Regions from separate parts of the Comamonas faecalis genome, predicted to be linked through region 2. Evidence: riboswitches for the same ligand, from Rfam matches in the RefSeq annotation. Region 2 holds a riboswitch; the other holds the start of a gene.
What was found. Region 2 has a riboswitch for cobalamin ahead of ABD767_RS12265 (TonB-dependent receptor). Riboswitches for the same ligand answer to the same signal wherever they lie in the genome.
Positions count from the first base shown of each region.

Region 1: linked by a shared signal. The riboswitch ahead of ABD767_RS00260 (TonB-dependent receptor domain-containing protein) and the one ahead of ABD767_RS12265 (TonB-dependent receptor) in region 2 are both predicted to bind cobalamin.

Region 1 covers NZ_BAABBP010000001.1:53,303-56,738, forward strand. Annotated here, with positions in the region: gene ABD767_RS00245 (EAL domain-containing protein) at 1-414, shown strand, start outside; gene ABD767_RS00250 (cell division protein ZapA) at 696-1,034, opposite strand; gene ABD767_RS00255 (cell division protein ZapB) at 1,031-1,255, opposite strand; cobalamin riboswitch at 1,323-1,564, shown strand; gene ABD767_RS00260 (TonB-dependent receptor domain-containing protein) at 1,650-3,436, shown strand, end outside.
Region 2 covers NZ_BAABBP010000023.1:8,837-12,272, reverse strand. Annotated here, with positions in the region: gene alaS (alanine--tRNA ligase) at 1-901, opposite strand, end outside; tRNA gene ABD767_RS12270 (tRNA-Gly) at 1,032-1,105, shown strand; cobalamin riboswitch at 1,246-1,512, shown strand; gene ABD767_RS12265 (TonB-dependent receptor) at 1,717-3,436, shown strand, end outside.

The sequences.
Region 1 (3,436 bases), on a different contig from region 2:
TACCTGCTGGAGCTGGAGCTGACCGAGAGCATTCTGCTGCAGGACGCACAGGAGATGGAGCACCTGCTGAGCGCCCTGGCGCAACTGGGCGTGGGGCTGTCCATCGACGATTTCGGCACCGGCTACTCAAGCCTGGCCTACCTCAAGCGCCTGCCCATCTACAAGCTGAAAATCGACCGCTCCTTCGTGCAGGGGCTGGCCGAAGACGGCGACGACCTGGTCATCGTGCAGGCCATTTTGAACATGGGCAGCGCCCTGCGCATGAAGGTGGTGGCCGAAGGCGTCGAGACCGAAGCGCAGCGCAAGATCCTGCAGGACATGGCCTGCGACAGCTTCCAGGGGTTTCTGTGCGCGCCGGCGCTGCCTGCGGCAGAACTGGGCGTCAAACTGCGCGCCACCTGCCAGCAAGGGTAGCTGGCGCTCAAAAAAGGGAAGGTGTCTGCGGAAGGTGCCGGGCCGTCATCCTGAACCGGGGGTTCAGGTGGGTCCGGGCAGCTAGGCGTTGGGTTCATCTGACGCGAGATGATCACGCCCGCCAGGCGATGTACCAGACCCGAGCTCAAGGAGCATTGGTTCAAGGAACTATAAAGCCCGGCAACTCCGCAGACGATTTCATTGTAAGCCCTGCCGGCGGCAAATTCATCCGCCGCGTGCCCCCGATTCGCAGTGCAACATGGGCCGAAAAGGCCAGCCGCCTACAGCAGGCGCCCGTCGTCGCCCAACACCTCGTCCAGGCGCGCGGCCAGTGCTTGCAGCCGCGCGCCGTCTTCAGGCGCCAGCGCGTCATCGTCGCGCGGCGCCGGGGCGGGCGTACTGGCCGCCGCCGCGTGCTGGTCGGCAATCTCGAAAGCCAGATTGAGCGCCGCCAGCACCGCGATGCGCTCGCGTGCACGTACCTTGCCCGCGTCGCGGATGCGCGTCATCGCCGTATCCACGCGCTCGACCGCCTCCAGCAGCCGCGTCTCCTGCCCCTCGGGGCAGGCCAGAAGATAGCTTTGCTGCAGGATCTGCACTTCGATCTGTCGGGACGTCATGGCTGCTGCTCCTGATCCTGTGAGGCGCTGGGCAGGCGCTCGATCAATGTGTTGATGCGCGCGCGCGCCGCCTGCAGGCGCGACCTGAGCGAGTCGCGCTCCTGCGTCAGCGTTGCCACCTGCTCGGACAGCAGCGCATTGGTGCGCTGCAACTCGGCGTGGCGCAGCAGCAGGCGCTCGATGCGCTCGGCGACCTGATCGATGGGAGAGGGTGAGGCCATAGGGCCGGTATTGTAAGAGCGTGCCGAGATTGTCAATGCGCTCCAAGGAAGTGGCGCGCCAGACAGCGATAGAATCGCCGGCGTTGGTGCTCGCGGTCGTGGTTCACACGCCGCAGTTCAACGGGAAGCAGGGAGGTAGCCACCGCCACGGTGGCGCCGAGCCTGCGCTGCCCCCGCAACGGTCAGCGAACGGATCGCACCGGTCCACCCTCCAGCAACACAGCCACTGAGCGCCTTGAACAAGTGCTTGGGAAGGCGCTGCCAGGGCGTTTCGCCAGCCCGGATACCGGCCAACACGGTGGTTTTGACGCGCCTGTCTGCAAGCGCGACGAGGCCGTGGTGCCCAGATGCCGACGGGGAGGTCGGTGGTGGCGACGATTCTTATTTATTTCCCATGTCGATTTCTCGTTCCATTCCGATGCGCATGGCCGCCCTGCCTTTGGCGCTGTGCGCTGCCGTGGCAGTCCAGGCGCAGACCCAGGTGGCGCTGCTCACGCCCGCCAGCCAGTTGCAGGAGACCGTGGTGACCGCCACGCGCATCGCGCAACCTTTGACCGACGTCGTGGCCGACGTGTCCATCGTCGACCGTGAAACCATAGAACGCAGCGGTGCCACCGGCCTGGTGGACGTGCTGGCGCGGTTGCCGGGTGTGCAGTTCGTGCGCAATGGCGGGCCAGGCACCAGCTCCAGCCTGTACCTGCGCGGCGCGTCCACCAACTACACCGCCGTGTACGTCGACGGCATTCGCATGGATTCCCAGGCCGGCAGCGGTGGTGCGAGCTGGGAGGCTTTGCCGCTGTCGATGGTCGATCGAATCGAAGTGCTGCGTGGCCCCGCCGCAGCGGTGTATGGCTCGGATTCGATTGCCGGTGTCGTTCAGATCTTTACCAAGAAGGGCGAGGCCGGCATGGCGCCCTATGTGGGTGTTGGCGCGGGATCGCACGGCACTTGGCGCGGCGAGGCGGGCGTGAGCGGCGCCACGGGCGCGTGGGACTACGCGCTTGGCGTGGCGCGCGAGACCAGCAAGGGCTTTGACAGCAAGACCAACGCTGGCCACAACCCCGACCGTGACGGCTACCGCAGCACCGCCGCCAACGGCCGCCTTGGCTTTCAAATCGACGACGCGCACCGGCTGGAAGGCTCGTTGCTGTACAACGACACCAACAGTGGCTATGACACCAGCGCCGCCGATGACCGCAACCTGCGGCGCACCCAGGCGCTGGGCTTGAACTGGCAGGCGCGCTGGACGGAGCACTACAGCACCCGCCTGTCTGTTTCCGAGTCGCGCGACCGCTATGAAACCCGGCCCTCGCCCTATTTGACCGAGACCCGCCTGCGCGGCTACCTCTTCCAGAACGACTGGCACTTCGGCATTCACCAGTTGAGCGCGACATTGGAGCGGCGAGAAGACCACCTGGAGAGCACATCGATCGACCATGATCGTCAACGTGCGCAAAACGCGCTGGCGCTGGGCTATGGCCTGCGTACCGGCGCCCATACGCTGCAGCTCAATGCACGGCATGATCGCGACAGTGAATTTGGCGGCAAGACCACGGGCAGTGCCGCCTATGGCTATGAGTTCGTCAAGAACTGGCGCGCCACGGCCTCGGTGGGCACTGCGTTCCGGGCGCCTACGCTGTATCAGCGTTTCAGCGACTACGGCGATGCCACGCTGCAACCCGAGACCAGCCGCAATGCAGAACTGGGATTGCACTGGCAGGACGGTGTTCATGGCGTGTCGTTGACGGCCTACCGCAACAGGGTCAGCAACCTGATCAATTATGTTTCGGGGCCGGGGCCGTGCCCGGGGGGGAGTGCTGGCATGTACCCGGGTTGCTATGCCAACGTAGGCAAGGCGCAACTGGAGGGCGTAACCCTGGCCGGAGCGACCAAACTGGGCCAGGTTCTGCTGCACGGCTCGATCGACTGGCAAAACCCCCGCGACCGTGACACGGGCAAGCTGCTGGCGCGCCGTTCCAAGCGCTATGCCACGTTGGGCGCCGAAACGGCCCTCGCAGGGTGGAATCTGGGTGGCGAGTGGCAATTGGCCAGCCGTCGCTATGACAACCCGGCGAATACGACGGTGCTTGGGGGTTATGGGATGCTCAACCTGAGTGCCTCCACCCGCCTCGCGCGCGATTGGCAGCTGGTGGCGCGCGTGGACAACCTGAATGACCGCGA
Region 2 (3,436 bases):
TCACGCCGTCGGCCACCAGGAAGGCGGTGGCGCGGATGTGGTCGGCAATCACCTTCAGCGACGGGTTGGCCAGATCCTGGCAGCCGGTCTCGCGCGCAGCGGCGGCAATCAATGCCTTGAACAGGTCGATCTCGTAGTTGCTGTGCACATGCTGCAGGATGGCGGCCAGGCGCTCCAGGCCCATGCCGGTGTCGACGCAAGGCGCGGGCAGCGGAGTGACCGAGCCGTCCTCCTTCATGTCGAACTGCATGAACACGTGGTTCCAGATCTCGATGAAGCGGTCGCCGTCCTCCTGAGGACTGCCCGGAGGGCCGCCGGGAATGTGGTCGCCGTGGTCGTAGAAGATCTCCGAGCACGGCCCGCAGGGGCCGGTGTCGGCCATCATCCAGAAGTTGTCGCTCTTGTACTTGCCGCCCTTGTTGTCGCCAATGCGAATCACGCGCTCGGGCGGCAGGCCGATCACCTGGGTCCAGATGTCGTAGGCCTCGTCGTCCTCGTGGTAGACGGTGGCCAGCAGCCTGTCAGCGGGCAGCCCGAATACCTTGGTCAGCAGCTCCCAGCCCCATTCGATCGACTCGCGCTTGAAATAGTCGCCAAACGACCAGTTGCCCAGCATCTCGAAGAAGGTGTGGTGGCGCGCGGTGTAGCCCACGTTCTCCAGGTCGTTGTGCTTGCCGCCGGCGCGCAGACAGGTCTGCACGCTGGCCGCGCGCACGTAGGGCCGCTTGTCGGTGCCCAGGAACACGTCCTTGAACTGCACCATGCCCGAGTTGGTGAACATCAGCGTCGGGTCGTTGCCCGGCACCAGCGGGCTGGATTCGACCACCGTGTGGCCCTTGGCGGCAAAGAATTCCAGAAAGGTGCGACGGATGTCGGCAACAGAAAAATACGGTGTGCTCATGGTGTTATGCGGCTACGAACGGCACGTCGCGAAGTCACTTGAGAACGCGCGCGCCACCCGTGGAAAAATCAACCGGCCATTATAGATTTGGCAGCCGCAGGCGCAGTCGACACCTATAATGCAAGGCTTCGCGGGTGTAGTTCAATGGTAGAACGGCAGCTTCCCAAGCTTCATACGAGGGTTCGATTCCCTTCACCCGCTCCAACAGGCTGCTTCACGGCCTGCCACGACCATCAAACCCGCATGCTCGCTCGACATGCGGGTTTTTTGTTGCATCGGTAAATACATTGCGCGGGTGCGCGCATCCGACTGCCGCAGCTCGTGCGCTGGCTGGTCGCCGCTATACTCGCTGCCCTGCAACAGGTGCCCGAGCGCGTAAGCGCCGGGTTCAACGGGAACAGGGTGCAAGGCCCTGGCTGCCCCCGCAACGGTCAGCAGATTTCCACGATTTCATCGGCCCATGTGCTTTGCGCGCACGGGCCGGCCACTGGCGTCTTACGTGACCTGAGAAGGTGCGCGGCGACGCCGGGAAGGCGAGGCGTGGGGCGCGCAATGCCATGGCATGTGCGCCAGCTGCAAGCCCGGATACCGGCCTGTTGAGCGCCGCCGTGCCGGGCCCGTCCCGGTGCGTTGCGGCATGCGCAACAGCCGCCTGCGGGGAGCAGCGGTGGTTGCCGGCGCGCGCGCCTGGGGCCCTCGGCCTGGTGCGTGCCATGGCACACCACCGGCGATGCAGGCTGCAGCATCTGGGGTGTCAGTCCATGGCCAGCCTGCCTGTTCTACGTTCGTCCGCGCGCCGTGCGCCGCGGTTTTCCTTGCATTCCCCGTTGGCCGGCGCGGCCGCGTTGGCCTGCCTGCTGGCGCCGCCGCTGGCGCATGCCGACGAGCCTGGCGTGGCCGCCGCAGCGTCCGAGCTGCCCGCGATGCGCGTCGTCGGCGAGCGCAGCGCAGGCCTGGGCCTGCAGCTGCCGTCGACCTCGGGCAGCCGCACCGGGATTGCGACGCAGGATTTGCCGGCCAGCTTGGCCTCTGTGGACGAGCAGACTTGGCAGGAGCGCGGCGATAGCCGCATGGCCGACATCATTGGCCGCACCGTGGGCATGACGCCGCTGTCGGCTACCAGCTACAGCAGCCTGTCGTTTTCCTCGCGCGGCTTTACCGGCACCAACTCGGTTGGTATTGCCGAGGACGGCGTGCGCCTGGGCGTGGCGTCCAGCACCACGCCCTATCCGGGCGACGGCTGGGGCTATGAGCGTGTCGAGGTGTTGCGCGGGCCGGCCTCCATCGTCTACGGCACGGGCACCGTGGGGGGCACGGTCAACGCGGTGCGCAAACAGCCCACGCGCGAGCCGCTGCGTGAAGTGTTGGCCGGCGCCGGCAGCGACGGCGCGGCCCGCCTGGGCGTGGGCCTGGCCGGCCCGCTGGGCGAGACGCTGAGCTACCGCCTTGACGTTTACGGCCAGCGCACCGACGGCGAGCGCCCGCTGAGCCAGGCCAGCACCGCCAAGCTGATGAGCACGCTGCGCTGGCAGCCCAGCGCCGCGCTGCGCCTGGAGCTGCTGGCTGACGTGAGCAACCAGCGGCCGGCGCGCTACTTTGGCGCGCCCACGTTGGGCGGGCAGTTTGTACCTGAGCTGCTGGGGCGCAACTTCAACACCGCCGACAGCGCCATTCACATTCAAGACCAGCGTCTGCGCGCGCGCGCCAGCTACCAAGTGAGCGACGCGCTGCATGTACGCAACGAGCTCTACCACTTCAAGGCCGACCGCTACTGGCGCAACATCGAGTCCTACCGCTATCTGCCGGCGACGCAGCAGATAAAGCTTGGCGACTATCTGGAGCTCGCGCACGATCTGGTGCAGACCGGCAACCGGCTGGAGGCGGCCCTGGAGGCCGGCGCGCACAAGCTGGTGCTGGGCTGGGAGGTGAGCAAGGCCCGCTTCAACTTCTCCCGCAACGACTACGCCGGCAGTGACCTCATCGGTGTCCATGACCCGTCGCTGGGCTACTGGCCCAATACCTCGCCGATGCTGCACACCTTGCGCACCCAGGCGACGACGCACGACTTCTATGCCGAGGATGCCTGGACGCTCAGCGAGCGTTGGCTGCTGCTGGCCGGCATTCGCCGTGACCTGACGAATTTCGAGCGCAATGATTTGGTGGGCCCCGACTCCTTTGGCAAGCACCTGGGCGGCACCGCGTGGCGTCTGGGCCTGACGCACAAGCTCGATGCCCAGACCCATTTGTACGGCCAGTTCTCGCAAGGCCACGATCCCGTCACCAACGTGCTGACGCTGAACCTGGGCAACCGCCCCTACAAGCTGACCACGGCGCGCCAGATCGAACTGGGCATCAAGCAGCAGTGGGCGCAGGGCCAGGGCGAGTGGACGGCTGCCGCCTATCGCATCGAAAAAAGCAACATCGTCACGCAGGACCGCGATGACAAAACCAAGTCGGTGCAGGGCGGCGAGCAGTCGTCGCAAGGCCTGGAGCTGAGCGCTGCGCTGCGCCTGTCGCCGCACTGGCGCATCGAAG